DNA from 3 places in the Clostridium sp. DL-VIII genome. Region 3 is predicted to be linked to each of the others. Evidence: predicted binding sites of a transcription regulator. Region 3 holds the regulator's gene; each other region holds the start of a gene.
The links. The regulator Rex, encoded in region 3, represses fermentation and respiration genes when NADH is low (regulators of the CRP and FNR family bind a similar motif). The targets are predictions, from matches to a motif close to ATTGTTAANNNNTTAACAAT.
Positions count from the first base shown of each region.

Region 1: a site for Rex is predicted at 2,181-2,200, ahead of fucO (lactaldehyde reductase). Genes of this name have one in related genera too.
Region 2: a site for Rex is predicted at 3,468-3,487, ahead of hypB (hydrogenase nickel incorporation protein HypB). Genes of this name have one in related genera too.

Region 1 is NZ_CM001240.1:923,779-934,055, forward strand. It holds gene CDLVIII_RS04240 (DeoR/GlpR family DNA-binding transcription regulator) at 1-714, shown strand, start outside; gene rhaD (rhamnulose-1-phosphate aldolase) at 1,178-1,996, shown strand; gene fucO (lactaldehyde reductase) at 2,232-3,383, shown strand; gene CDLVIII_RS04255 (ABC transporter ATP-binding protein) at 3,691-4,614, shown strand; gene CDLVIII_RS04260 (ABC transporter permease) at 4,611-5,309, shown strand; gene CDLVIII_RS04265 (TetR/AcrR family transcriptional regulator) at 5,321-5,911, shown strand; gene CDLVIII_RS04270 (efflux RND transporter periplasmic adaptor subunit) at 6,364-7,350, shown strand; gene CDLVIII_RS04275 (HlyD family efflux transporter periplasmic adaptor subunit) at 7,366-8,019, shown strand; gene CDLVIII_RS04280 (DHA2 family efflux MFS transporter permease subunit) at 8,028-9,575, shown strand; gene CDLVIII_RS04285 (flavodoxin family protein) at 9,747-10,274, opposite strand.
Region 2 is NZ_CM001240.1:4,669,312-4,679,588, reverse strand. It holds gene cbiQ (cobalt ECF transporter T component CbiQ) at 1-749, shown strand, start outside; gene CDLVIII_RS21570 (energy-coupling factor ABC transporter ATP-binding protein) at 817-1,638, shown strand; gene CDLVIII_RS21565 (energy-coupling factor ABC transporter permease) at 1,758-2,522, shown strand; gene CDLVIII_RS21560 (cobalt transport protein CbiN) at 2,509-2,832, shown strand; gene CDLVIII_RS21555 (DUF3842 family protein) at 2,965-3,396, opposite strand; gene hypB (hydrogenase nickel incorporation protein HypB) at 3,758-4,411, shown strand; gene cbiM (cobalt transporter CbiM) at 4,618-5,613, shown strand; gene CDLVIII_RS21540 (energy-coupling factor transporter transmembrane component T) at 5,639-6,433, shown strand; gene CDLVIII_RS21535 (ABC transporter ATP-binding protein) at 6,438-7,166, shown strand; gene CDLVIII_RS21530 (GNAT family N-acetyltransferase) at 7,247-7,759, shown strand; gene CDLVIII_RS29430 (discoidin domain-containing protein) at 8,125-10,277, shown strand, end outside.
Region 3 is NZ_CM001240.1:669,981-680,257, reverse strand. It holds gene CDLVIII_RS03225 (3-hydroxybutyryl-CoA dehydrogenase) at 1-746, opposite strand, end outside; gene CDLVIII_RS03220 (electron transfer flavoprotein subunit alpha/FixB family protein) at 942-1,949, opposite strand; gene CDLVIII_RS03215 (electron transfer flavoprotein subunit beta/FixA family protein) at 1,972-2,751, opposite strand; gene CDLVIII_RS03210 (acyl-CoA dehydrogenase) at 2,765-3,904, opposite strand; gene CDLVIII_RS03205 (short-chain-enoyl-CoA hydratase) at 3,989-4,774, opposite strand; gene CDLVIII_RS03200 (redox-sensing transcriptional repressor Rex) at 5,152-5,787, opposite strand; gene CDLVIII_RS03195 (metalloregulator ArsR/SmtB family transcription factor) at 6,052-6,417, opposite strand; gene CDLVIII_RS03190 (zinc dependent phospholipase C family protein) at 6,586-7,167, opposite strand; gene CDLVIII_RS31015 (hypothetical protein) at 7,330-7,488, opposite strand; gene CDLVIII_RS03185 (mannose-1-phosphate guanylyltransferase) at 7,621-8,688, opposite strand; gene CDLVIII_RS03180 (SEC-C metal-binding domain-containing protein) at 8,809-10,277, opposite strand, start outside.

The DNA.
Region 1 (10,277 bases), 250 kb from region 3:
AAAGAAAAAAAGGTATATGTATCGAAGTTAAGTGAAAAGTTTGATGTGACAGAGGAAACTATAAGAAGAGATTTAGAAAAGTTAGAATTACAAGGCATAGTAACTAGAAGCTATGGTGGTGCAATATTAAATGCGGAAAAAACAAATGAAGACATACCTTTTTATAAAAGATCAAAAACTAACATAGAAAGCAAGCAATATATAGCAGCAAAAGCTGTAGAATTTATCAAAGAAGGTAGTACAATAGTTGCTGATTGCAGTTCAACAGTTCTTGAAACCTTAAAGATGATTAAAAACAGAAATGATGTAACAGTCATAACAAATTCTATTGAGGTGCTTCAAGAATTAAATCAATCGGATTTAAATATTATATCAACTGGTGGCAGTGTAATACAACGTTCTTTATCATTGCAAGGTCCTATAACACAAAATACTATAAGAAAATATAACGTTGATATAGCACTTGTAAGCTGTAAAGGTATAGACCTTGAAAAAGGAATACTTGATTCAAATGAGGCAGAGGCAGAAATTAAGAGAACTATGATCAAACAATCTAATAAAGTAATATTATTAGTTGACCATTCTAAATATGATAAAACATCATTTGTAAAGCTTTTTGATTATGAAAATATAGATTATATAATTACAGATGAGGAACTAAAAGAGGAATGGATAAATTTATTGCATTCATATAATATTGAAGTTGTATTTTAATTAAAAACCTAGTGTAGAAAATGATCAGCTGTAAATTGTAAAAAATGATTTACAGCTGATCATTTTTTAAAAAATAAAGTCATATATCTGGATTGAACTAGAATAATCACATTTATATTAAAAACATAAATACAAACTTAATAATAATGTTGAGTTGAAAAAGACATGCAAATAAAAACAAAGAAAAACAACAAAAAACAATTGTGTTTGACTAAAAAATGAAGTATAATTAAAGAAGTTAGAGGGGATATATCTATTTGTTATTTGAGATAGATATAGCGCTCATATCTATAAATAAAGGTTACGCGCATTTATCATCACACAATAACTTATAATTTTTACAGAATTAATAAGTTTATTTGGAAAATTGAGAGTAATGAGAGAAATTCAAATGGAATTATCAGAATAAAGATTTAAAGCAAAAATCTAAAAATCAATTATAAATATGAAAGTAGGAGAAAGCATGGCAATAGAAGATATGAAATTTATAGAGAACTTTAAAAAAATCACCAATGATGCTTGGCTAAAAGGTTGGCATGAAAGAAATGGTGGAAACATAACTTATAGATTAACAGAAGATGAAGTAGTAGCAATTGGTGGATTTATTAATGAAGATTCAAAGTATACTCCAATTGGTGTAACTGTTAAAAATCTTGCTAATGAATATTTTTTAGTAACTGGAAGTGGAAAATTCATAAGAAACATGGAAATTTCATTAGAAGAAAATGCGGGAATAATTAAAATAGATGAAAAGGGAGAAAACTATAAAATAGTTTGGGGACTAAAGAATGAAGCGAAACCAACAAGTGAATTAGATTCACATTTAATGAGTCATTCTATAAAGGTAGAAAAAACAAATGGGGCTCACAGAGTTATAATGCATTCTCATACAACTAATGTAATAGCATTAACATTTGTATTACCATTAGATGGAGTAGTATTTACTAGAGAGCTTTGGGAAATGGCAACAGAATGTCCAGTAGTATTTCCAAGTGGAATTGGAGTAGTTCCTTGGATGGTTCCAGGTGGAGCTGCTATTGCAGAAGTTACAGGTGAGCTAATGAAGAGACATGATGTTGTTATTTGGGCACATCATGGAATGTTCTGCTCAGGAGAAACATTAGATTTAACTTTTGGACTTATGGACACAGTTGAAAAGTCAGCTGAAATTTTAGTTAAAGTATTATCTATGGGTGGAAAAAAGCAAACTATAACTTCTCAAAACTTTAGAGATTTAGCAAAGGATTTTAATGTTACTATCTCAGAAGATTATTTAGGTTAATAGAGTTATTTGAGGCTAAGCTATGAAAAAATTTTTGGTATGAGCCTACTTCTCCGTATTCAGCAATAGCCTTAGATAACTTGTTAATATATTATAATATAAAAAAATTACCCTTGAGAATTCTCAAGGGTAATAAAAAAATCTTCAATTAATAAATATATTTGGATAAATTTTTTTTGTACGAACAGTTAATTATTTAACAATAAATTAAATATAAAAAGGGAGATTGATTTTTATGTCAAACAGAATGGTTTTAAATGAGACAAGCTATATAGGCGCAGGTGTTATTGAAAACATTATCACAGAAGCTAAAATAAGAAGGTATAAAAAGGCATTAGTTGTAACAGATAAAGATTTAATTAAATTTAATGTAGCTACTAAAGTAACAGATTTATTAAAAGCAAATAATTTGGATTTTGAAATATTTGATGAAGTAAAAGCTAATCCAACTATAAATGTAGTTTTAGCAGGTATAGATAAATTTAAAGCAGCTGGTGCAGATTATTTAATTGCAATAGGTGGAGGATCATCAATTGATACAGCGAAGGCTATTGGAATAATCATTAATAATCCTGAATTTTCAGATGTGAGAAGTCTTGAAGGAGCAGTAGAGACAAAAAATAAATGTGTTGATATTATAGCAGTTCCAACAACAGCAGGAACAGCAGCAGAAGTTACAATTAATTATGTAATAACTGATGAAGAAAAGAAACGTAAATTTGTATGTGTTGATCCACATGATATTCCAGTTATAGCAGTTGTTGATTCGGAAATGATGTCATCAATGCCAAAAGGATTAACAGCGGCAACAGGCATGGATGCATTAACTCATGCAATTGAAGGATATATTACAAAGGGAGCTTGGGAATTGACCGATGCACTACATTTAAAAGCTATTGAAATTATTTCACGTTCACTTAGAAGTGCAGTAAACAATGAACCAAAGGGAAGAGAAGATATGGCTGTTGGACAATATGTTGCGGGTATGGGTTTTAGTAATGTAGGTCTTGGTATAGTTCATGGAATGGCGCATCCACTTGGAGCATTTTACGATACTCCACATGGAATTGCTAATGCAGTAATTTTACCATATGTTATGGAATACAATGCACAAGCAACTGGCGAAAAATATAGAGAAATTGCTAGAGCAATGGGAGTTCAAGGTGTAGACAATATGTCTCAGGATGAATACAGAAAAGCAGCTATTGATGCGGTTAAAAAACTTTCAGAGGATGTTAGAATACCTAAGACATTAAAGGAAATTGGCGTAAAGGAAGAAGATTTAAAGGCGCTTGCAGAATCAGCTATGGCAGATGCATGTACTCCAGGTAATCCAAGGGATACAAATGTATCAGAGATTTTAGAAATATATAAATCAATATATTAAAATAAGAGTAATTTAAATTTATAAGGAGCTATTTCAATAGCGGACTGAAATCCTTTATTGAAATAGCTCCTTTTTGGACATTAAAAATAGTTTCTATGTATATCTCTCTTTAATTAAAGAAGAGTTTTATATATTGAGGGAAATGAGTAGTAAATGGTTTCATAGAGATCAGGAATCTAATAATAATGATAAGAATAAATAAAAAAATATGAATATTTAGTATTGCGTTTTATAATTTCCAATGTTATACTTCAATTAAGGTACTGGAGTACCCTAATTGAAGTATAACATTGGAGGTGTCTACGTTTTGTCAATAATACAAACGAAGAAGTTAACAAAGAGTTACGGATCAAAAAATAGTGTTTATGATATTAATCTGACAGCTAATGAAGGTGAAATATATGGTTTTTTAGGATTAAACGGTGCAGGAAAAACAACAACAATGCGGATGTTGCTTAAAATGATTAATCCTACATCTGGTGAAATTTATTACTCTGGACAATCAATTTCAAAGCTGCCTTCTGAATTTTGGAATCAGGTTGGTTACTTAATTGAAACCCCACATGCTTATCCAAACTTTACTGTAGAAGAAAATCTTATATTATATGCAAAGCAAAGACTAATACCCGATTCAGAAATTAAGAAACGAATTGATAACATCTCACAGCAGCTATTGTTAGATAATTATCGTCAGGTTAAGGTAAAAGATCTTTCATTAGGAAACAATCAGAAAATTGGATTATCTAAGGCGCTTATTCATAGGCCAAAAATTCTTTTGTTAGACGAACCAACAAACGGATTGGATCCGGAGGGGCTTGTAGTTGTTCGTAAGTCTTTATTAGAAATGGCTAAAAATGGGACAACTATTTTTATTTCAAGCCATCTATTAGATGAGATGGAAAAGCTGGTAAGTCGAATTGGGATATTAGCACATGGATGCCTGCTACGAGAATTAAATTTTTCAGAATTTGAAACCTGTAGAGAATCCAAGCTTTACATAAAAACGGATGGCTCTGTCGAGAATCTTGCTGATTACCTTGCTACAAAAAACTTGCAATGCACATCAGTAAGTGAAGAGGAAATACTTGTTTCGAATATACCTATTAACCAATATTCTGCTTTATTACATCAGTTAGAAAATCAGAAATTGAATCCAATGATTTTTCAATCTGTAAATGAAAGTTTAGAAGAATTCTTTCTTAGAACAATTAAGGAGGGCAAATCATTATGAAACAGATATGGTCAATGACTAAAATTGAGTTTTATAAAATAGTACGAGGTCATATACCAATTTATATTTTAGCTTTTTATAGCTTTTTGTTACTTATCCATATGCAGGATAAAACGTGGGAAGAATTTTTGAAAAATACTTTTTTTATGTATTCTACTGTTATTGGATTGATGGGTTTTGGTATTTTAAGCAGCTGGGTATTTGGTAGAGAGTATCAGGATCAAACTTTTAAAGATCTTTTATCATTGCCAATTTCTCGCACAAGTTTGGTATGTTCAAAATTTTTTGCTTTAGGATTATGTTTTTTAGGCATAACGGTATTAGCAATTGGTGCGACATTTGCCATAGGCTTGAGCTTAGATTTGACAAATTTTGATGTGTTATTGACTGGAACTCTTCTAAAAAGGTTAGGGATAGTAACACTCTATAATTGTAGTCTTAGTTTTCTATTTCCTCTTATCGCCAGCATGACACGGGGAATTTTGGCTCCAGTTAGTACTTCATTTGTAGCTATAATTATAGCTGCCATTTTTGGATCACAGCCGTTAGGCCGTTATATCCCATGGACAATTTCTGGAATATATTTGAATAATCCTCAGCTTATTAATTGGATCAGTAAATTGACGATTCTTGTTATTTTATTTATTGGTGTTTATGGTACTATATTATGGTGGAATTATGTAGACCAAAAATAGGAGGTTGTATCATGAACAATAATGCTAGTAGACGCCGTGGCGCTATACTTGAAAATGCAATTTTAGATGAGGCTTGGTTATTGCTTAATAAAATGGGATATAGCAAATTGACAATGGATGACGTAGCTCGCGCTGCAAAAACCAACAAAAATGCTATTTATCGCCGATGGCCACAAAAATGTTATCTTATTTTTGCCGCTTTAAGCCGACATCTACCATCAATAGAATTAGAAGTCAGTGATCATGGTTCGCTAAGAGAAGATTTAATTGCCTTATTTAATGTTTTAAATCTATTTGAAATTATCAGACCTGATGATCTACGAGATGTGATTTTAGATATGCTTTCTAATATGACGCCTTACGATTTATTTAATGTTATTAACAACGGAAATGGTCTTCGTGAATCAACTGAAACTATTATAACGAGGGCTAATCAGCGCAAAGAGATTTCACTTTCAATAGATACTATTTCTGAAAAGGCTTTAAATTTACCAGCTATACTAATTATAAATGAGCTTGTTTTGCATGGAAGAATCACAGAAACGAATACTGAGGATATTATTGATAATATTTTACTTCCGATATATAAAGCGAGTAAATAATCTAATTGGGAAGAATAACATGGGACTTAAAATTAAGATTCCCTTGTTACTTCTTGTAAAGCAAATAAATAGATTCGGGGCATGAATACACAATTAAATTATAAAACTTGTTAAAATTTTATGGAAAAGTTGGTAATGTGGCTAACTTGGGTTTGGAATAATGGAAGAAAATCTATTGATTTTTGGGCTGAACGTTGAAAGTAAAACAAGGTCATATACATAGAGCTGGATACTTTTATTTTTATTCATTAACATTATTATGAAAAAAATAAAAATATTTCATAAAGGATATGTCTGTCAGAGGTTAGATTGATGATGAAAAAGTTAAAGTTTTTATAGTAACTTTAAATAGAATCCTAACTAATTACATAAATTCAGTGATGAAAATTTCAAGGCTTAATGAGAATGAGAGTTCTTATCGATAATTAATTTGTTAAAGGAGTAAGTAATTTATGAAGAAATATGTTTTGTTAATTGTATTACCAGTTCTTATAGGAACATCTTTTTTTACAGGATGCGCCGCAAATAATAATAGAAATGAAAATGCTGTTCAAGCAGAAGAGGTTAATGAGCAAAAATCCATATATATCATGGCAGGAAAACTTGAAACAGATAATCAAGTTAATGTATCCTCAAAAATTTCTGCAAGAGTTTCAGATATATCAGTTAATGTAGGGTCAGTTGTAAATCAAGGTGATACTGTCATTAAATTAGATACTCAGGACTTGCAGGCTCAGGTAGATCAAGCACAAGCAGCAGTAAATACTGCAAATGCAAATTTAACTAATGCTATGAACAGTACACGTCCTGAACAAATAGAGCAAGCACAAGCAGCCCTGGATAGTGCTAAAGCAACTTATGATGCCTCTAAAAAGGATTATGATCGTACAAAAGCTTTAGTTGAGGCTGGTGCAGCTACAGAGGTGCAACTTGAAACTGCACAGCAGCAACTTACCTCAGCTGAGTCAGGGCAGAAATCAGCAGAGGAACAATTAGAAATGCTTAAAAATGGTGCTACAGAAACGAGTATAGATGTTTACAAGGCTCAAGTAAAGCAAGCTGAAGAAGCATTAAAAACAGCACAAATAGCATTAAATAATGGAGCTATCACAGCGCCTATTTCAGGGAAAGTTACTGTTAAAAATATAAATAAAGGTGAAATAGTATCACCTGGCAGCACTCTTATTTCGATATCTAATCCTGACACTTTATGCGTGAATGCATATGTACCGTTGAGTATTGCAAAAAATCTAGAAGAAGGACAAGCTGTAAATGTTAAAGTGTCGGAGATAGAAGATTCAGAATTTGAAGGAACTATATCAGTAATAAATTCAGAATTAAATTCTAAGAGTAATAATGTTTTAGTAAAAATAACTTTAATAGATTCAAGCGCACAATTGAAACCTGGCATGTTTGCCAAAGTTGGCGTAAGAAGTTAGGAAGGGATGATAAAAATGCAAGGAAAGCGTAAAATAATAATTTTTTGTATAGCTATAGCTATGTTAATAACTCTTAGCGGAGTTGGGTTTTATTATTGGTATGAAAATGAGTATTTTGTTTCAACTGAAGATGCACAGGTAGCTGGAGATTTTATAGATATAACTCCAAAAATTTCAGGAAGTCTTCTTGAATTTAGTGTAGAAGAAGGAGAAACTTTAGTTAAAGATCAAATTGTAGGACACATAGATGAAGAGGGAATAGCAGATGAAAATGTTAATTCTTCATTACTTAGAGCGCCAATTAATGGGATAATTATTAAAAAGGAAGCTGAGGAGGGGCAATATGTTCAGGCTGGATCTACGCTTGCGGTAATGGTTGACCAAGAAAAACTTTATATAACTGCTAATATAGAAGAAACCAAGGTCGAAAAATTAAAAGAAGGGCAAAATGTAGATATAAAAATTGATCAATTTGATGGAAAAGTATTTCAAGGTAAAGTTGAATATATAGGAAAGGCTTCAAATTCAGCATTTTCACTTCTCCCATCTTCTTCAGGAGGAACTTTTACTAAGGTTGTTCAAAAGGTACCTGTGAAAATTGAACTTGAGGAAAATGATGCTAAGCTTCTACCTGGTACAAATGCAGACATAAAAATACATATAAAGTAGGTGGGAGCATGGAAAATAAAAAAGAATCATCAGCTAAATGGCTTATTATGAGTGTTGTAATTATGGCAATTTTTATGGTAAATCTAGATACCAGCATTATTAATATCTCTGTTACTAAAATGATGCAGACCTTTAACGCATCCATAGATCAAATACAATGGGTTGTTAGTGCATATACCCTAACCTTAGGAGTTGTAATTCCATCAACAAGTTATTTTGGAGATAAATTTGGCACTAAAAACGTATTTATTACTGCGTTAATTTTATTTACTTTAGGTTCACTATTGTGTGGGATTTCATGGAATGAAACTATAATGATAATTGCAAGAGTAATTCAAGGAATTGGAGGAGCTTGTATAATATCGCTTGGTATGACAATATTAATGACTACTTTTGATAAAAACGAACTTGGAATGGCAATAGGGGTAATGGGAATGTGTGTAATGGCAGCTCCAGCTTTAGGGCCAAGCTTAGGGGGATATATTATTCAAAATTTTAATTGGAGATTTCTTTTTTTTATAAATCTTCCAGTTGGAATAGTTGCCACAATAATGGCTATACTCATATTCAAAAAATCAGAACATAAGTCATCAAAGAAATTTGATATTATTGGATTTTTAACTTCAAGTATCGGAATGTCTTGCGTTCTTTATGTACTTGGGAAAAGTGATTTGGACTGGAACGATATAAAAAATATTGTGCTTATGATTGTTGGGTGTTACAGTCTTGTAATATTTGTTGTGAATGAATTACTCATTGAAGAACCTATGCTTGATTTAAAACTATTAAAGAATTACACCTTTTGCATGAGTAATATTATCATGAATATTGCAATGTTAGCTCTTTATGGTGGTGTGTTTCTGATGCCAATATTCCTTCAACAAATAAGGGGACTTGATTCAATGAATACAGGTTTGATTTTATTTCCAGAAGCAATAGCTACAGCCATATCTATGGTCTTATACGGGAAAATTGGTAATAAATTTGATGTTAGGTTATTTGCTGTATTTGCATTAATTTTGATAGGCATTAACAGTTATAGTATGTCAAAAATTACTTTGGATACACCTAATATGACGATTATGATTTTATTAATGATTCGGGGATTTGGTGTCGGATTTCTTATGGCACCTGTTCAAACAGTAGGTTTTAGTGGATTACCAAAGACTGCAATGTCAAACGCATCTGCTTTAACTAATACAGTAAAACAGGTAGGGACTTCCATAGGAGTTACAATTATCACAAGCGTTATGCAGCATAGAAATGTGATTGATTACTCTAACTTAGCATCTCAAGTGACATCTTTTAATAAAAATAGCATGAAATTATATGAAATGCTTCAAGGGGTGTTTATTAAAAGCGGGATGTCAGCAGGTAATGCTCAAGGAATTGCCTTAAACAAAATGTTTGGAGAAGTTGCACTTAAGGCACAGCTCCAAGCTCTTAATGATACCATGCTTGTTATTTCAATAATTACTGCTATTGTAATTATTCCAACACTTTTATTAAAACAAGGTAAACAAGAAGAAATAAAGGTAATAGAGGCAGAAGGATAGAAACCTAAAAATAATATTTAAATTAGAAGTAAAGTGAGAAATATATTATAAGAAGTGAAGATTTTTTAGAAAGGAGCTATTGCAGCAGCAACTGAAAATTGCTACTGCAAAGCTCCTTTTATATGTTCTTTGTGAAACAGTTGTTTCGCAAAGAATATTATTGATGGTTCTCTAGATAGATTTTCCTGCTTCATAAGCTTTTAATAAAAGTTCTTTATTATTAGCTGCTACACTGGAGTCTTGGCCACCTGTTTGCAAAATAGTATCAACTACATTTAAGCCAAACATTTTAAGCATAGCTTCATTTCCTTTAAAGATTGTTTGAAGAGCTTGTCCATTTGGATTTCCTTGAGAATATACCATTATCAGGTCTTTAGTACCATATCTAGGCTTGAAATTTTCATCAAACAAGCCACAGAGTCTATCCCATAACAGCTTCATTTGAGCTGTAATCTGCATAACATATACGGGAGATCCAAAAATCACAGTATCGGCATCAATAATATGTCTAAACATGTCATGAAAATCATCTTGCATAACGCATTGTCCGGTCTTACGACAGACAAAGCAACCTTGGCAGGGCTTGATGTTCATATCATACAGATTATAAACAGTTGTTTCTGCACCAGCATCTTGTGCCCCTCGAATAACTTCATTAATAAGGGTAGCAGTATTGCCATTTTTTCTCGGGCTTCCCATAAA
Region 2 (10,277 bases), 2.5 Mb from region 3:
ATGCTTATGCTTCAAAAATTAGAAAGTGGAACGCTGTATTTAAAGTATATCTATCAATTTTAACACTAATTCTTTGCATTGCATTTGATAATCCATATGTATCTATTGCAGTAATAATTACAATGGCATATGTTACAGTTATTAAAGGTGAGATCCCATTAACTGAATACTTGCCAATACTGGCAATTCCAATTACTTTTATTTTACTTAGTACTTTTACTATTGCCATTGATTTTTCAAAACAGCCAATAGGACAGTATAACTTATATCTTGGATTTGGTTATGTATTTACTTCAATTATTCAGCTTAAGAAAATGACATTTTTAATTTTAAAAATTTTTGCAGCTATTAGTGCTCTACAGATGATGACATTATCAACTCCAACTTTTGAGATTATTTCTGTGCTTAGAAACGCGCATGTGCCAAAGATTATTGTGGAATTGATGAGCCTTATTTATCGCTACATATTTATTTTAATGGACGTCTCCGCTAAAATGAAAAATTCTGCAAAGTCGCGCCAAGGTTATTGTGATTTTAGAACTTCTTGCTATACCTTTGGAAGTATAGCAAGTAACATGCTTATTATTTCACTTAAGAAAGCAAATGCTTATTATGATGCTATGGAAGCTAGATGTTATGATGGAGAACTTGTATTTTTAGAAGAAGATAAAAAAATAGAAATAATACAAATTGTTTTTGCAATATTATTTATAATTTTTTTGATTTTGCTTTGGAGCTTTACAAGATAAAAAACATTCCAAAATAGCAAGTGCATTTGCTGGTTATTTATTTTCATACGCTTAGAAAGGAAAAATCATGAAGAAGTTAATACTAAAAATTGAAGATTTATATTATACCTATGGAAATGGAAAATCTGCCGTAGATGGAGTAAGTGTGGATATTTATGAGGGTGACAAAATTGCTGTCATTGGCTCAAACGGTTCGGGAAAGTCTACCTTTTTCTTAAACGTAGATGGTGTACTTACACCTGAGCAGGGGAAAATTATTTACAGGGATATGGTTATTAATAAAAAAAATTTAAATGAACTTAGAAAGAATATAGGAATTGTATTTCAAGATGCTGACAATCAAATTATCGCATCTACAGTTAAGGCTGAAGTTGGCTTTGGACCTATGAATTTAAAACTTCCAAAAGAAGAAGTATTAAAACGAGTTGATGAAGCTCTGGAATATATGAATATTTGTAATTTAAAAGATCGCCCGCCTCATTATTTAAGTGGCGGTGAAAAGAAACGTGTTAGTATTGCTGATATTATTGCAATGAAATCAGAAATTGTAATTTTTGATGAACCAACAGCGGCTTTGGATCCATTAAATGCAATGATGTTAGAAGAAGTCTTGCTAAAGCTTGGAGCTGAAGGAAAGACAATGCTTATTTCTACACATGATGTGGATTTTGCATATAGATGGGCTGAAAGAGTCCTAGTGTTTAGTGAAGGAAAAATTATTGCAGATGGATCACCACTTGAGATATTTCAAAATATGGGAATTTTAAAAGCGGCAAATTTAAAACAGCCAACCCTAATTGAGGTTTATGAATCTCTTGTAGAAAAACAGATTTTAAAAGATATAAAAGCCTATCCTAAAAGCATACAGGAATTTAAAGACATACTATGAGAATATGGATTATAAATAAAATTTTTAAGATGGAGTTCTATACTTCAGCTGAATTTATATGATTTTATTATTTAGCTTTTGGTTATATAAATATCAGAAGCTTTTGGAGGGGGAGAAAAATGAATAAAAAAGAAAAGAGAATTGTTGCTTTAGCAGCAGCATTTGCTTTAGTGTTTGGAGTGGCTCCAGCAGCTAATGCCATGCACATTATGGAAGGATATCTTCCACCACAATTTTGCATTATATGGGGTGTTGTATGTGTTCCATTTTTAGTGACCGGCTATTTATCAATTAAGAAAACAGTGTCTGAGCATCGTAGATCAATCACAATTTTGGCCATGGCTGGAGCATTTGTATTTGTACTTTCATCTTTAAAGATTCCATCAGTAACAGGAAGCTGCTCACATATGACTGGTACTGGACTTGGTGCAATATTGTTTGGACCAGCCGCAGTTAGTATTTTAGGAATCATTGTACTTATTTTCCAGGCGATTTTGCTTGCTCATGGAGGAATAACTACTCTTGGTGCTAATACATTTTCTATGGCTATTGCAGGCCCATTTGTTTCTTACGGAATATATAAATTATGTCAAATACTCAAAATCAATAAATATGTAGGGATTTTCCTAGCGGCATCAATTGGTGATGTATTTACTTATTGTATAACAAGTTTTCAGCTTGCACTAGCATATCCATCAGAAAATGGTGGTGTTATGGCATCAGCAGCTAAATTCCTTGCAGTATTTGCGCCAACACAAGTTCCACTTGCAATTATCGAAGGAATTCTAACAGTAGTTATTATAATAGGCCTTGAAACATATGCAAAATCTGAATTGGCAGGCCTCGGATTAGTGAAGGGAGGGAAAAATAGTGTCGAAGACTAAAAAGACAGTTATAAGTCTATTAACAATTGCTGCGATTATAGCAGTTATCCCTTTATTTACATTAAAAGGAGCAGAATTTGGTGGATCTGATGATGCAGGAAGCAAAGTAGTTTCGGAGATTACAGGTACTGAGTATAAGCCATGGTTTAAGCCAGTTATGGAAACTTGGATTGGTGGGGAATTGCCAGGAGAGGTAGAGAGCTTGCTTTTCTGTGTACAGACAGGTATTGGAGTTGGAGTAATTGCCTTTTTAATGGGCAGATTAGTGGAAAGAAATAAAATAGAAAAGGAGAAGAATAAAACTAAATAATACCTAGATGAGAGATAAAGGGCAAAATCGCGAACATAAGCTATATATGTGTAACAATAACATAAAAAGTGGAGCAACTAGAAATATAAAAGTAAAGAAAAAGTTTAATTGAGAGCTGACGATAGAGTCAGCTTAATTCTTATTTATATCTGTTAAGCGATTCTTAATATCAAAGATAATCTCTTCAACTATATCTCTGATTTGTAGATTTCTTGTTCCAGGAATATAAATGTCATGCTTTTGTAGTGGAAGAATATATTTAGTACAATCCATATTAAATATTGCATTGGAAATCATAGAGGTAATTTCTCCGTTTATGCCTCCACTACAAATCATTCCGATTGGTCCTATTATGCTATCTATTTTAGCTGTCTTACAAAATGAACTGATTGCTCTTTCTCCGCTTATACCAACATTTGCACCTGCTTGTACCATTTTTGATGTGGCAAAGGAGTTTGTACCAAGTGCAATAATATAAACATCATTGTCTATTTCTCTACGAATTCTCTTTATGATGTTTTGGCCAAGACCTGCGCCTTGCGCGTCTATTACAGCAATTTTCATATTAATGATCATTCCTTTCGCTATGATTAAGGCACAGAATTTAATGAAAGTGATTAATCTATAGATTAAATACTGATAAACTATAAACAACATTTTTTTTGTTTTCTTGTGCATGATATCATTTTATACCTTTAAGTTAACTCTAAGTCAAGTGTTTTTATGGATGTGGATAGATGTGCTGCCTACAAAACTCTTCACAATTATAATAGTGAGAATTGATGAAAAATATCCATGGTAACTTTGGACTTGTCATTTATTTTCATGTGCCTTATTATAAAGTAAAGAAAAAGTACTCTATATATTTATTAGAAAGATAAGGTGAGTATGTTATTAGAAAATTTCAGATACGAGAGGTGAATGAATGAAAATTAAAGTTCTAAAGCAGGTTGCAGAAAATAATGAAGATTGCAGTAAAGAAATTAAAGAGATTTTGAAAAGTAAAAATGTATATTTAGTAAATGTCATGGGCTCACCTGGGACGGGGAAGACGAGCTTGATTATAGAATTAATAAAAAAGTTAAAAGATAAATATAATATTGCTGTGGTAGAAGGAGATATTGCGGGACAATTAGATGCAGAAAAAATTGATTCACTTGGAATTCCTGTTATTCAGCTAAATACTGAGGGAGCGTGCCATATAGAAGCAGTATCCATTAAGAATATATTAGAATATTTTGATTTAGAAGAAATTGATATAATCTTTATTGAGAATGTAGGGAATCTTGTTTGCCCTGCTGAATTTGATATTGGAGAAGATTTTAAGATTGCTATTTTAAGTATTCCAGAAGGTGATGATAAAGTTGAAAAATATCCACTATTGTTTTCAACAGCGGATGTAGTTATATTGAATAAGTATGACATGATGGAGTATTTTGATTTTGATGTGGATAAAACAGAACAAAATGTTAAGCTTTTAAATGAATCAGCTAACGTTTTTAGGATATCTTCAAGAACAGGAGAAGGATTAAATTCATTTGCTAAATATATTGAGGAGAAAGTAAAAAACAAAGGCTAGAAATCAAGTTGATATTTACAAAGTGCACAGATTGTAGTAATATATTATGTGTGTCACGAGGGCATACGTAAATTTAGGAATTAAAATTTAATAAATATAAAATATTAGTTTGAATTATAACCACGAAGGTTGATTACTTTTAAGTTTAATTAGTGATCGCTTTTTGTGGTTTTGTTTTTTTATTGAAGTTAGAGGAGGATTAAAGAATGCATATTCCAGATAATTATTTAAGTCCGGCTACCTGTGCGGTTATAGGAGCTGTAATGATTCCAGTTTGGGCAAAATCAATAAAGACAGTAAAAAAAGAAATAACAAAAAAGAAAATGCCGCTTATGGGGATAGGCGCCTCTCTTTCATTTTTAACAATGATGTTTAATGTGCCATTACCAGGAGGAACAACAGGACATGCTGTAGGTGGAACTTTGCTAGCTATTCTTTTAGGCCCTGAGGCAGCATGCATTTCTATAACGGTGGCACTTTTGATTCAAGCGTTACTATTTGGAGATGGCGGAGTTTTGGCATTTGGAGCAAATTCATTTAATATGGCTTTTATTATTCCATTTGTAGGATATTATATTTACAAGTTTTTAAAGGAAAGAATTAAATCAGAGAGAGGGGAATATATTGGAGCTTTAATCGGTTCGTATGTTGGTATTAATGCTGGTGCATTGTTTGCTTCAATAGAGCTTGGTATACAGCCATTACTTTTTAAGGATGCAGCAGGTATGCCTTTATATTGCCCATATCCGTTATCAATTTCTATACCGGCAATGCTTATTCCGCATCTTGCAGTTGCAGGAATTTTAGAAGCAATTATAACTATTGGAGTGTTGAGTTTTATAAGAAAAGTTTCACCTGACATCGTATATGACGGTTCAGCTAAAAAAACTAAACCAATATATGCTTTAATAATAGCACTTATATGTTTATCACCTTTAGGTTTATTAGCAACTGGTACGGCTTGGGGTGAATGGGGGACTGATGAAATAAATTCTGTAGTTGTAGGCGGTAAAGCCTTAGGATTTGTACCAAAAGGAATGGAAAATGGATTTAATTTTAGTGCATTGATGCGGGATTATTCTGTCCAAGGCATGCCAGATAGTTTTGGATATATTTTATCAGCAATCGCTGGAGTTGCAATATTTTTAATAGTATTCAGGATAATAGCCAGTATGAGAAAAGATAATGGTATTAATGGTTAAATTTTAGTGAGAGAGGAAGTTATAGATGCCAGAATGGCTTTTGAAGAAAGATGATTATATGCCCAAAAAAGATAAGGATGCTTTTATAAATAAAAGCATTCTTTCTATATTAAGTGTGCTTACTAGATTTAGAAGGCAAACTGAATATAAGTCAAGTAAACTTGAGTTTAATGCTTTGCTTAAGCTCATGTCAACATTTATACTAATAATATTTGTTTCAATGACAAAAAGTTTTACTTTTGTTTTGATATCTAATGTATTGATGCTTGTAATAATTAATTTTTTAAGTATTAATGAAATAAAATATATTTTAAGGGTAAGTTTTGGAGTGGCAATTTTTACTTTTATAATTCTGTTACCCTCACTTTTTTTAGGTTATGGCAATAATGCTTTAATGATTTCATTAAAGATTTTAGTTTCTGTTGCTTCGGTTAATGTATTAGCCTTTACTACACAATGGAATGATCTTACCGGCTCTTTAAAGCTTCTTAGGGTGCCAGATATGTTTATATTCGTACTTGATACTACAATAAAATATATATTAGTTTTAGGTGAGTTTTCATTAAATATGGTTTATGCACTTAAGTTAAGGTCTGTTGGCAGGAGCAGTAATAAGAGTACTTCACTTTCTGGTATTGTTGGAACTATGTTTATAATATCTAAAGAAATGTCAGAAGAAATGTATGGTGCAATGGAATGTAGAGGTTTTACAGGAACATACAAGGTATATAAGAATTTTAAATTTAAGTTATTAGATTATATTTGTATTATTTGCAATATTATTTTTATACTAGCATATTTTTACTTTGATAGGTTGTGATTTAATGATTGATATTAATAATGTTTCTTATTCATATGAAAATAAAGTTTTCGCACTTAAAAATATAAATCTTCATATTGAGGAAGGAGAAGCAGCTGCCTTAATAGGAGTCAATGGAAGTGGAAAGTCCACATTAATGAAGCTAATTAATGGATTAATAACACCAGATAGCGGAAGCTATTTATTTGCAGGAGAAGAAATAAATGATAAGAAACTGCAAAACGAACAATTTTCAAAATCTTTCCATAAAAAAATAGGTTTTGTGTTTCAAAACTCTGATGTACAGCTTTTTTGCTCAAATGTTTATGATGAAATTGCATTTGGACCAAGGCAGATGGGAATGGATGAAGAGGAAGTAAAAAAAAGAGTTGAGGACACTTTAAAGTTGCTTAATATTGAGGAATTAAGAAATAGGCAGCCGTATCATTTAAGCGGAGGCGAAAAGAAAAAGGTATCTATAGCTTCTGTAGTAGTGCTGAATCCAGATGTATACATATTTGATGAACCAATGAATGGACTTGATCCTAAAACAAAGAGATTTTTAAAAGAATTTATGATAAATATAAATAGGGCAGGAAAGACAATTTTATGTTCAACCCATGACTTTGAATATGTAAAAGGAGTATTTAAAAGAGCAGTTGTTTTTTCAAATGAACATACAATTATAAGAGATGGAGTCTATGATGAAATAATGAATGATAGCAATTTCTTATATAATAATAATATCATATAAATGATAAAAAAGAATTTTGCTTATTGTATGGAAAATGCTAAAATGTAGAAAGATTAATTTATATGAGAAGGGATAAAAAAATGATAAGAGAAGCAACTGAAAAAGATTTAAAAGACATTTTGGAAATTTATAATGATGCCATACTGAATACAACAGCAATCTATACTTATAAGACGCATACTCTTGAGAGTAGAAGAAAGTGGTATGAGGAGAAGAAACAAGATGGACATCCTTTATTAGTAGTTGAGAAAGATGGTAAAGCTGTTGCTTTTGCTACATATGGTTCATTTAGAACTTATCCAGCTTTTAAATATACAATAGAGCATTCTGTATATGTTCATAAGGATTATAGAAATTTAGGATTTGGTAAGCTTTTATTAAAGGAGCTTATAGATATAGCTAATAAACAAGAGTATGCAACTATGGTAGCTTGTATTGACAGCCTGAATGAAAATAGTATAAAAATTCATGAGAAATTTGGATTTAAGTATTCAGGTACAATAACAAAAGCAGGATATAAATTTAATAAGTGGCTGGACTTAGTTTTTTACCAACTAGATTTAACAGGACCTGAAAAGCCAACAGAAGAATAAATGAATAATTGAAAGAAAGATTTATAAGTTAATAGTGCCTTTTTAATCTAGATAAATTGCGATTTAATCCAGATTAGTTCCTATATATGATACAAGTATAAAGAAATTTATACTTGTATCGATAATTCTATGAATATAAAGACATACTGTTTAGGTATGAATTTATATTCATAGAATTTTTTTTGTGAAGGGAGAGAAAAATACGCAAACATCAAATGATAAAAATACTGTTAATAATATTACGAACTATTATTAAGTGTATATAAAGGATACTAAGGAACAATTTGCAGTAAACAAATGACTTTTGAATAGAAATTAATTTAGAGATAAATTGCTACCAAATACTATAGAAGAGGAGTAAAGTAATGCTTAAAACAAAAAATGTTCAAGTAGGGAAGTTAAAAAAGCCGTTTGCTATTTTCACTATTTTTTTTATGCTTATTAGTATAATGCAGTTTCCTATGGCAAACACGGCTAAGGCAGATACGACAACGCCATATCTGCTTTCACAAAACAGAACAACATATGCATCATCTAATAATGGGGGAAATACTTCAGATAAAGTAGTGGATGGAGATAATACATCACGTTGGGAATCTGAATGGAAAAAAGATGATGAATGGTTATATGTTGATTTAGGTGCATCAGCATCAATAACTGAGGTAAAAATCAATTGGGAAAATGCTTATGCTAAAGACTATACAATAGAGGTTTCTGATGATGAAGTAACATGGAGTGGTCCGATATATACAGAAACCGATGGAAAAGGTGGAAATGAAGATATTACTGTATCTGGAAAAGGAAGATATGTTCGTTTACATTTTAGTAAAAGATCTCAAGAAGCTTATGGATATTCAATTTATGAATTACAAGTATACGGAACAGGCGGAATAAATCCTCCTCCTTCAGCGCCACTTGGAGAGAATATAGCTTTAAACAAAACTGCAACAGCATCGTCTGTAGATCAAGAGTGGTATATTACTCCTGGACAAGCAGATGCAAAGAATGCCTTTGATGGAGACGTGAATACACATTGGGGTTCAACACCTGAAGATAATCAATGGATCTATGTTGATTTGGGAAGCCAGCATACGATAGGAAGGGTTATCTTAGATTGGGATTCTCCAGCAAGAAGTTATGATCTCGAAGTATCAGATGATGCTCAAAATTGGACTAAGGTTTATAGACAATTAAACTGTAGAGGTGGAGAAGAAAATATTCCGATATATGTTACAGGAAGATATGTAAGAATGAATGGAATGACTAGAGTTAATACTGGTGAATTTGGAATAAAGGAATTCAAAGTATATGATTACGTTGAAGGTGATCAAAAACCTGTATATACAATACCAGAGATACCTTCATCAACTGTTACTAAGGCAGGAGAAGGAAGTTATGTAAGTGATATGTCTTTATTCCCACAACCAAGAGAACCTTTTGAGAAGACTGATAATCTTAAGTCGCCAATTCCATCAAATGACTGGTGGCAGTCATTGCTTATAAAAAATATGGGAGATACATTAATAACTTTACCATTAAAGGCCAAGTATCAGCAGCAAGGTTTAGGATTATTAACACCAAGTGCTGGCTGGCTTCAAGATAGAAGTGTTGAAACAGAAAAAAATATTGATTTGTTTTTGATGGCAAATAATATTAATACTTCAGAAATGGACAGTAAAATTGATGGTTATGGAGATTACTCTGCAAATGTTGTGTTAAGCGACGATGATACTCAAAAAATGAAGACTACTTTTATAAAGGGTTCACCATACGTATTTACAGAGTTTAGTGATCCTAATTCCCCTGAAATATATTCTACAGCTGTTACAAGAATATTTGATGATAATGGCAATGATATACTAGCTAATAATGGAGACTCTATATCAGCAGATCATATAGGTATAGAAACAGTTAATTCTAATGGTGCACCTGATCCTAGCAACGTAACTAGATATTATGGAGTATTTGCACCTAAAGGAACTACATTTATAAAAGCCGGAAGCAAGATTAAAATGCAGCTTGGAAATGGAGAAGGTTATTTATCAGTAGCAACTATGCCATCTGATAGTGATTTAAATTATTTCTATAAGCATGCTTATGCTTTTGTTACAGATACTAAAGCAGATTATACTTACGATGATAAAACGTCTGATGTTACCACTACTTTCAAGCAAAGTATATCTTTAAAACGTAATGATCTTGCAGATACAACTTTAATGTGTATGTTACCTGCTCAATGGAAAGTCAGCTCAGATTCAACAAGCGATATGATTTATCCATCTGTAAGAGGAACACTTAAAGTCCATGAAGGCAATTCATTTAGTACAGTAGATAAATTTAATGGAATGGTTCCGCAATTTACAGAACCATTAAATCCTGAATATTCTAGAAGTAATTTACTTGAATATCTTGATATACTTGATAAATCTACTGATTCGAATTATATGAGCGGGGATGCTTATTGGCAGGGAAAGGTGCTGCATCCATTGGCGATGGGAGTACTTATAGCTGATCAAGT
Region 3 (10,277 bases):
GTTTCAGTAAGTAAAACATCCATAATAGCTAAACATACATCAAGACCAATAAGATCTCCTAAAGCTAAAGGTCCCATTGGGTGATTAGCTCCAAGTTTCATAGCTGCATCGATATCTTCCACTGAAGCAACACCTTCTTGTAATATGAAAGTAGCTTCATTAATCATTGGAATTAAAATTCTATTTACTACAAATCCTGGTGCTTCAGCAACTTCTACTGGAGTCTTTTCAATTGCTTCTGATATTTCCTTAACAGTATTAAAAGTTTCTTGAGAAGTTGCAGCTCCTCTTATAACTTCAACAAGCTTCATTATTGGAGCTGGATTAAAGAAATGCATTCCTATAACTTTATCTGGTCTCTTTGTAGCTGAAGCAACTTCAGTAATTGATAAAGATGATGTATTTGAAGCTAAAATTGTTTCTGGCTTACAAATTCCATCTAATTCAGCAAAGATTTCTTTCTTTATTTTCATGTTTTCAATAGCAGCTTCAACTACTAAGTCACAATCAGCAGCTAACTTCATATCAGTTGTTCCTGAAATTCTTGAAAGTATAGCTTCTTTATCAGCTTCAGCCATCTTTCCTTTAGCAACTTGCTTATCTAAGCCTTTAGCTATTCCTGCTATTCCTCTATCAACAAATTCGTCCTTTATGTCTCTTACTATTACTTCACAACCATGTTGAGCGAATGCTTGAACAATACCAGCACCCATAGTTCCTGCACCAAGTACAAAAATCTTTTTCATAGATTATTCCTCCTCAAAACTTTTATTATAGATATCCTTAGTTAAAATAAATCAATTTTAACTAAGGATTAAATTAACAACAAAATTCTTGTTAAATAATTATTAACCATGTTAACAAATTGTTTTTCTTGTTATATTATTAACCATCAAAAGGAAACTACAATATCAAAAACAAATTATAAAGAACAGGTTAAATTATTCAGCACTCTTTATTTCTTTAACTTGAGCAATTAATTCTGGTACTACTTTATTAAGATCTCCAACAATTGCATAATCTGCAATCTTCATTATTGGAGCTGAATCATCTTTATTAACAGCAATGATTAAATCTGAATCCTGCATACCTGCAACGTGTTGAATTGCTCCTGAAATACCACAAGCTATATAAATTTGAGGTCTAACAGTTTTACCAGTTTGACCAACTTGGTATGCTCCATCAATCCATCCTTTTTCTACAGCTGCTCTTGATCCTGCTACAGTTCCGCCTAAAGCATCAGCTAATTCTTTTAGTAATTGGAAATTTTCTTTATTTCCAACTCCTCTACCACCTGATACTATGAAATCTGCTTCAGCTATATCTACGATATCTTTCTTAGCTTTAATAATTTCTAGAACTTTTGTTCTAACATCACTATCAGCTAATTTAACTTCAACTTTTTCAATTTTGCAGTTTGCTCCATCAGTGTTGATTTTAGCAAAAACTCCTGGTCTTACTGTAGCCATTTGTGGTCTATGTTCTGGACAAGCTATTGTTGCCATTAAGTTACCACCAAATGCAGGTCTTGTAGCTAAAAGATCACCATTTTCAACATCAACATCGATTGATGTACAGTCAGCTGTTAATCCAGTTGTTAATCTAGCTGCTATTCTTGGACCTAAATCTCTTCCTATAAAAGTAGCTCCTACAAATAATATTCCTGGTTTTCTTTCACTTGCTAAATCGCAAATAACCTTAGTATACGCATCAGTTGTATAATGTTCTAAATTTTTATCATCAGCAACTAAAACTTCATCAGCTCCGTGCTGTGCTAAAGTTTTTGCTAATTCTTCTATATTGCTACCTAATAATACGGCAGTTAATTTTACTCCTAGTTTATCTGCTACTGTTCTACCTTCACCAAGTAGTTCTAAAGATACTTTTTGTAATTCGCCTTCTCTTTGTTCGGCAAAGACCCAAACGCCTTTGTAATCTGCTATATTCATAATAAATTACCCTCCTATTATCTTAGATGTAGTGTTTTTCTTTTAATTTTCCTACAACATAATATGCTGCATTTTTAGGTGTTTCTCTAACGTATTCTCCTGCACCTTTAACTTCTTTAGTCATTGACTTCTTAACCTTTGTAGGTGAACCTTTAAGTCCTAATTCAGATACATCTACATCTATATCAGCTGCACTCATAACTTTGATTTCATCATCAGAAGTTGCGAATATATTTGCAACATTCATATATCTAGTTTCATTTAATTCTTCGATTGCAGTTAATAGACATGGAGTTTTAACTTCTACCACTTGGTGTCCGTCTTCTAATGCTCTATTTACTATTAATGAACTTCCTTCAACTTTAACATCTTGAACATAAGTTACTTGAGGAATTGCTAAATGTTCAGCTATTTCTGGACCTACTTGTGCAGTATCTCCATCAATCGCTTGTCTTCCAGCAAATACTATATCATAATCTAATTTTGCAATAACTCCAGCTAATGCCTTTGAAGTAGCTAAAGTATCAGCTCCCCCAAGTGCTCTATCTGTTAATAGGATAGCTTCATCAGCTCCCATACATAATGCTTCTCTTAAAACTGCTTTAGCCATTGGAAGTCCCATACTAATAACTGTAACTTTTCCGCCAACTTGCTCTTTTAATTGTAATGCACCTTCTAAAGCATGCTTATCCTCTGGATTCATGATTGATGGAACTCCATCTCTAATTAATGTACCAGTTTTAGGATCTATTTTTACTGCTGTAGTATCTGGAACTTGTTTTACACAAACTACTATATTCATTATCAATGTCCTCCTATCTTAAAATGCTTCCAGCGATAACCATCTTTTGAACTTCTGAAGTTCCCTCGTAGATTTCGCATATTTTAGCATCTCTCATCATTCTTTCTACTGGATATTCCTTAGTATATCCGTATCCACCAAAGATTTGCACTGCTTTAGTTGTAACTTCCATTGCAACATCTGCAGCAAACAATTTAGCTCTTGCAGCATCTACTGAGTATGGTTCTCCAGCTTGCTTCTTGCATGCTGCCTTGTATACTAAATGTTGAGCTGCTTGTATTTTAACATCCATTTCAGCTATATACCATTGTAATCCTTGGAATGCTGAAAGTGGCTTACCAAATTGCTTTCTTTCTTTCATATAGTTAACAGCTTCTTCAAATGCTCCTTCTGCAATACCTAATGCTTGAGCTGCAATACCAATTCTTCCTCCATCAAGAGTCTTCATTGCTATTCCGAATCCCTTACCTTCTTTTCCAATTAAGTTTTCTTTTGGTACTATACAATTTTCCATAACTAATTCTGTAGTAGAAGATGCTCTAATACCCATCTTGTTTTCTAATTTTCCTATTGAGAATCCTGGGAATGATTTTTCTACGATAAATGCAGAAATTCCTTTTGTTCCTTGGCTCTTATCTGTCATAGCAAATATTATGAAAGTTTCAGCAACTCCACCATTTGTTATGAATATTTTTGAACCATTTAATACATAATGGTCTCCTTCTAGCACAGCACTTGTTTGTTGTCCTGCTGCATCTGTTCCAGCACCTGGCTCAGTTAAACCAAAAGCACCTAATTTTTTACCACTACAAAGCTCTGGTAAATATTTTGCTTTTTGTTCTGGAGTACCATGTTCATTTATTACTGATGCACATAATGATGTATGAGCTGAAAGTATAACTCCTGTTGTACCACAAACTTTTGATAATTCTTCTACAGCGATTATGTATGAAAGTACATCTCCGCCAGCTCCTCCAACTTCCTTAGAAAATGGGATACCCATCATTCCAATCTTTGCCATCTTTTTAACATTTTCCATAGGGAATCTTTCTGTTTCATCGATTTCTGCAGCTATTGGTTTAACTTCATTTACTGCGAATTCTCTAACCATTTGTTGTACTAATTCTTGTTCTCTAGTTAATTGGAAATTCATTAAATTACCCTCCTTGTTAATTAAACCTATTTGATAACAACTATATATAAATCTTTAATAGATTTTTAACTTAATCTTTAAAAATTATTTATTTTTGAAGTTCTTTTCTGCTCTTCTTTCTAAGAATGCAGTCATTCCCTCTGTTTGATCTTCAGTTGCAAAACATTTACCAAAGTCTTCTGCTTCTATTAGGATAGCAGAATCTATGTCAACTTGCATTCCTCTATCTATAGCATCTTTGCAATATGCAACTGCTTTTGGAGCATTAGCTGCAATTTTATTTGCCATAGCCTTTGCTTCATCCATTAAACTTTCTAATGGAACTACCTTATTTACTAGACCTATTCTGTAAGCTTCTTCGGCTTTTATTAAATCACAAGTATAGATTAATTCTTTTGCCTTTCCAGGTCCTACAATTCTTGCTAATCTTTGAGTCCCACCAAATCCAGGTGTTATTCCAAGTCCTGCCTCTGGTTGACCAAATCTAGCCTTTTCTGAAGCTATTCGTATGTCACATGACATAGCAAGCTCACATCCGCCGCCAAGAGCAAATCCTGACACAGCTGCAATAACTGGCTTATCCAATTTTTCTAATCTTCTGAAAACATTGTTTCCTAAGATTCCAAATTCTTTACCTTGTTCTTCATTAAGATCCTTCATTTCTGCAATGTCCGCTCCAGCTACAAAGGATTTTTCACCAGCACCAGTTAATACAACTGCGTATACATTGCTGTCTTTCTCTAAATCTTCTAAAACAGCATCCAAATCTTTTAGAGTCTCTGAATTTAATGCATTTAATGCTTTTGGCCTATTGATTGTAACAATAGCTAAATGTCCTTCTTTCTCAAGAATCACATTTTTTAATTCCATGTTAAGGTCCTCCTTCAAACTTGCTTACTTATTTTTTTAATTTTCATACTATTTTTGATATTTTTAAATTCATTTGTTATATTATTAACAAATGAATTTAAAAAAATATTAAAGCAACCACGCCTTAAGTAAAATTATAATACGTCATTGAGTTATTTGCAATAAAATATTATGTTTTAATACAAGTTTTTACTTATAAACATATGAAAAAAATTAATAAGCCAGTAATTATCTCAGTATTCTCGTTATAAAACAAAATGTGTTTGCTAAATGTCAAACACATTCATCAAACACACTAAATGTACTATACCACAAAATAACATAGAATATTGATTTACTATTATATATATCTATATTAAAACATTATACTATTAATTTTAATTATCACTTTCATTCAATAGGTAAATTAAAGTTAGCAAACTTTCGCTTAAATGAACATTTTCTACCTTCACATAATCTGGAACAATTAAATCAACAGGTGCAAAATTCCAGATTCCTCTTATACCACCTTTTATCAATTCATCAGCAACTGTTTGTGCATTCTTTCTTGGAACACAGATTATTCCTATATCTATTCTACGCGAACTTAATACAGATGACATTTCATCTATGTCCATGATTTCCACATTTCTAATTTTCATTCCTATAAGCTTAGGATTAGCGTCAAATATAGCAGTTATTTTAAACCCTAAATTTTCAAATCTTGAATAATTCGAAACTGCTTGCCCTATATTACCTGCACCAATCAATGCTGCTTCATATCCCCTATTCAATCCTAAAATAGAGCTAACTTCATTATATAGCTCTTTGACATTATATCCATATCCCTGTTGTCCGAAATCACCAAAGCAATTTAAATCTTGACGAATTTGTGACGCAGTAAATCCTATTTTTTCACCTAATTCTTTTGAAGAAATTCTATCTACATCATTTCTCATAAGCTCTTCAAGGTATCTATGATATTTTGGCAATCTTTTAATAACTGCCATAGATATATTTTTATTTTTCTCCATATTACTTCTCCTACCTAAATAATTTTTTAACTATATAAATCAGTTCGTGCAATTGATATTACTTCCTACCACAACCATGATTAATCTATTTTTTAACAATATGCACCTGATATTCCTATCTCTCAATTTAACTAACTATTATGATTTTACCATACTTCTCCGATTTTATGTCAATGTTAATTTAATTATTTATAAAATTTATAGACTATTTCCAAAAACGTATTTAAGTAGCCTATGATTACAAATAAATCTTAATTTAGTTAATCATTCCATTATATGTTCAAAGCCTTGATTAAATATTCCCTTTATATGTTCATCATCTAATGAATAATATACAACCTTACCCACTCTCTTAAATTTTACAAGTCTTGCCGCCTTTAATGTCCTTAATTGGTGGGATACTGCAGATTGACTCACTCCTAAAACTGCTGCCAAATCACATACACACATATCTGCCTCAAATAGAGCACATAATAACTTAACTCTTGTCGAATCTCCAAAAGCTTTAAATAATTCTGCCAAATCATATAAAACTTCATCTTTAGGCAACAAATCTTTAACCTTTGACACAACATCTTCATGTATAACATTACAATTGCAGCTTTCAACAATTTCTTCATTATTAGTCATAATTATCCTCCTCAAGGGCATGAACACGTGTCCATATATTTACTGAATTATATTACGATTATTATATTTATGCAACAACTATTTTGTAAAAGCCATAACTTACATGAAAAGTAACAAAAAATACCCCAAAATAACATCCTATCATTTTGAGATATTTTAAGCTCTATCCTAAATTACTTTACTCACCTTATTATCATTAAAGAAAACATTATTTAAAATCATATTTAGCACACTATCACAAACATAATATGAAAATGTTAAATCATTCTTATAATCTATTATTCCATCATACTGTTTTTGTAACTGCAATATAAATTCTTTCATATTACTTGGATCTATATTAGTATTTATAATTCTCGCATGCTTGAAATTTTTAGCTAACTTCGCTAATTTATTTTCATATGCCATATGCTGCCTAACTGCACTAGTGCTTTTAAATTCCCATCTATAATAATGCGGAGCACAAAAAAAATCACATAAAAAGTGACATATTACTCCAAGTTCTTCACTAAACTTTCCAATGCTCATATCATAATAAATATCTTCCAAAGTTAGTCCTGATAAATATATAATTTTCTCAACCACCATGTCTATACTTTCATCAAAGTAATGCTTCATAAATTTATATTTAGGTACACAATCAGGTTTCACGCACCCCCATATGAACCTTTTATTATTAATTAAATAAATACTTTTTGTGTTAGCATATTTGATAATATTCTCAGCCATAACCTTGTGAGTGTTAATCATCAAAGCTTAATCACATCCTCTACATTTCACTTTATATAATTCTATAGATATGTTTATTTTCTATATATTATTTCTTCAATATAATCCAAATTTAATTTGTACCCTTATGATAATACTCCAAGTACAAATTTACAATAGTTAATTTCAGAATTTATTCAAGTATTATCTGTTCATGAAACCAATTTTATCAAGATTAGCTATTGAGTTTTTTATTATATTTTTAGAATTTATTTTTTTCATTCTGCTAACATATATGTTTGTTATTAAATTCCTTATATTAAATCGGTTAGTTAATTTTTTCATAGAAGTTATTGTTCTCATTCCTATATCCCCTTGCTTACTATGTTATTAATTCAAATTTATATTATAAGAAACTTCTTAATTACAGACATATTAATAAAATACAATTAAGCCGTTTCAAAATAATTAATATATATTGAAACAGCTCATTTATTATAGGAACTTATTAAATTGCTCTTCTTCGTTGAGTTTATTTAACAGATGTTTTATTTCTTGATCCTTATTTTTATCCATTACTAGTATCACATCTCCAGCATCTACTACAACCAAATCCTTAATTCCAAATCCAATTATTAAATTTTTATCACCAAAAATAGAGCAATTCTCACAATCATCAACATAAACATTTTTAGATATACTATTATTCCTATAAGTGTCTAACAATCTGCTTAAAGCTCCAAAGCTTCCCATATCATCCCAATTGAAATCACATTTTATGACATATGCTTTTCTTGTTCTCTGCATAACTCCAAAATCAATTGATATTCCATCTATAAGCTCATATTGTTCTTTAACTACCTCATCTTCTTTTTCTTCTCCTAAGTTTTTATATATTTCCATTAATGATTTATGCAATTTAGGTAGATATTTTTCTATTTCTCTTAAAATAACATCTGCTCTAAATATGAACATACCAGAATTCCATAAATAAGTTCCTTTTAATACAAAATCCTTAGCAACCTCTGAATTTGGCTTTTCTGTGAATCTAGCAATCCTATAAGTTGGTATATTTCCATTTGTCCTCTCTCCCATTTCTATATAACCATAGCCAGTTTCTGGTCTACTTGGTTCGATTCCAAGTGTAACAATACATCTTCTCTTATTTGCCATCTCAATTGCTTGAGATAACGTATCTATATAATTCTTTTCACCTTGAATATAATGATCTGATGGCAATACAACCATAATTGCATTAGCATCTTGTTTTAATAACTTCACTGCCGATAAACCAATGCAAGTAGCAGTCTCCTTATTGGCAGGCTCTACAAAAATATTTTCTTCCTTAATCCCAACAAGTTCTTCTTTAACTTTGTCCTTGTAATCTGTATTTGTCACAACATAAATATTATCTTTATCTATTAAGGGGATTATCCTATCAACGGTATTAACTAAAAAGCTTTTATTATTAATCAGCTTCAAAAATTGTTTTGGTTGATCGGCTCTTGATAGAGGATATAGTCTACTGCCCTTACCTCCAGCTAAAATCAGCCCGTATATCACGCATTTTCAACTCCATGTAATAATACTAGTTCATTATATGTCAAAATATCGACATGTGTGAGTCAAGATACAGCTGACTCAATTAGTAATTTATATATTATCCTTTATATTAAACATAGATCACCCAATATTTTTTCCACAACATCTCTTATACTTTTTCCCACTTCCACATATACAAAGCTCATTTCTACCAACAGTAGACTTCTTTTCTGCTTCAATCTTACTTTTCACTCTCTCATTAATAGTTGCGCCTTTATATTTCCATAGTCTTATATTTCTAAGTAACTTACCTACACTAACGTATACAAATTCTTTTACATTTTCATTATTAATATTATCTGTACCTAATATATCATCAATAATTTCATCAAAATCTCTTTTTTGAATTTCACTAATCAAAGATTCTACAATTTCTTTTAAAATACCTTCATCGGCATTTAATATCCTTCCAACCTCTTCAACAAACTCTTTGCCTATCTTTGAAGTATAAATCCAATCTGGTTTTGATGTTCTAAGCAATTCTTCTTTAGAAACTACAGCATAATCTAAATTTTCATCTATTTCTTTTATCATCATACGCCACATAGATACTTCGCTATTTATAATAAACTTTTCTTCTTCATAATATTCATCATAATAATATTGTGCTTCCTGTATGACTTCTTTAATATTAACTTTTTCCGACTCCCTAATACCATATTTTGTGAATAAACTTATTATATCAATTGTCTTAATAATTCCATAAGCTCTATTCATTCCTCTAAAGAGATCCATTATTTCTGTATTTATTCTTCTAAGCTTATTATATTCTGAATTATTTCTGTTTTTAATTAAATTTTGAAGAATTTCTGGGATTAATGCTATATCTTGTCCATCATTATCCTTAACCTTAAAGAGCATTCCTATTGAAACAAAATAATTCATATGCTTATCAAATTCATTATTGTCCATCACTTGGATGCCTGCATTATCTACTATTTTTTTTAATGTTTTATATCTTTCTTCATCAAATAGATTTAATGTATCCGCTATAGCTTTTTCATAGCTATGTAAAAATTTATCAGCTAACTGATCTTTTTCTAAATTTTCTATACCTTTAATCTTAAGATTTTTACCTATATCATATATATTACCATTATCTAAATTTCTTACTAGTGTATTAATGTCAAAAGAATACGCATCTTTTAAAAATATATTTTCTTTTAATTCATGAACCTCCTCAGAGAAATTTTCACAACTGCTCTCTATATTATCCTCTTTATTAAAATCAGAAAATTCATCATTCTCTTCTCTTTTAATCGCTTTTTTTCTTAAAGGCTTATATTTATTATTATTGCCTGGTAAGTATACTTCCTCCCCATCCTTTTTAGCAAAGTAATGGTAGTCTCTATCTCCTTGAAAATTACAATCATCTAATTCTTTCAATCCTTTGTCTTCTTTATCAATACATTTTTCACATAACCATTCTTCTTTTTCATAGCTAAAGTATTTAGCTTCAGCTTCACATTTATTGCATATATGCTTAATTTCATCATTTCGTGCTATTATCTCTATTTGGGAAAATTCTTTAGATACCTCAATTTTATCAA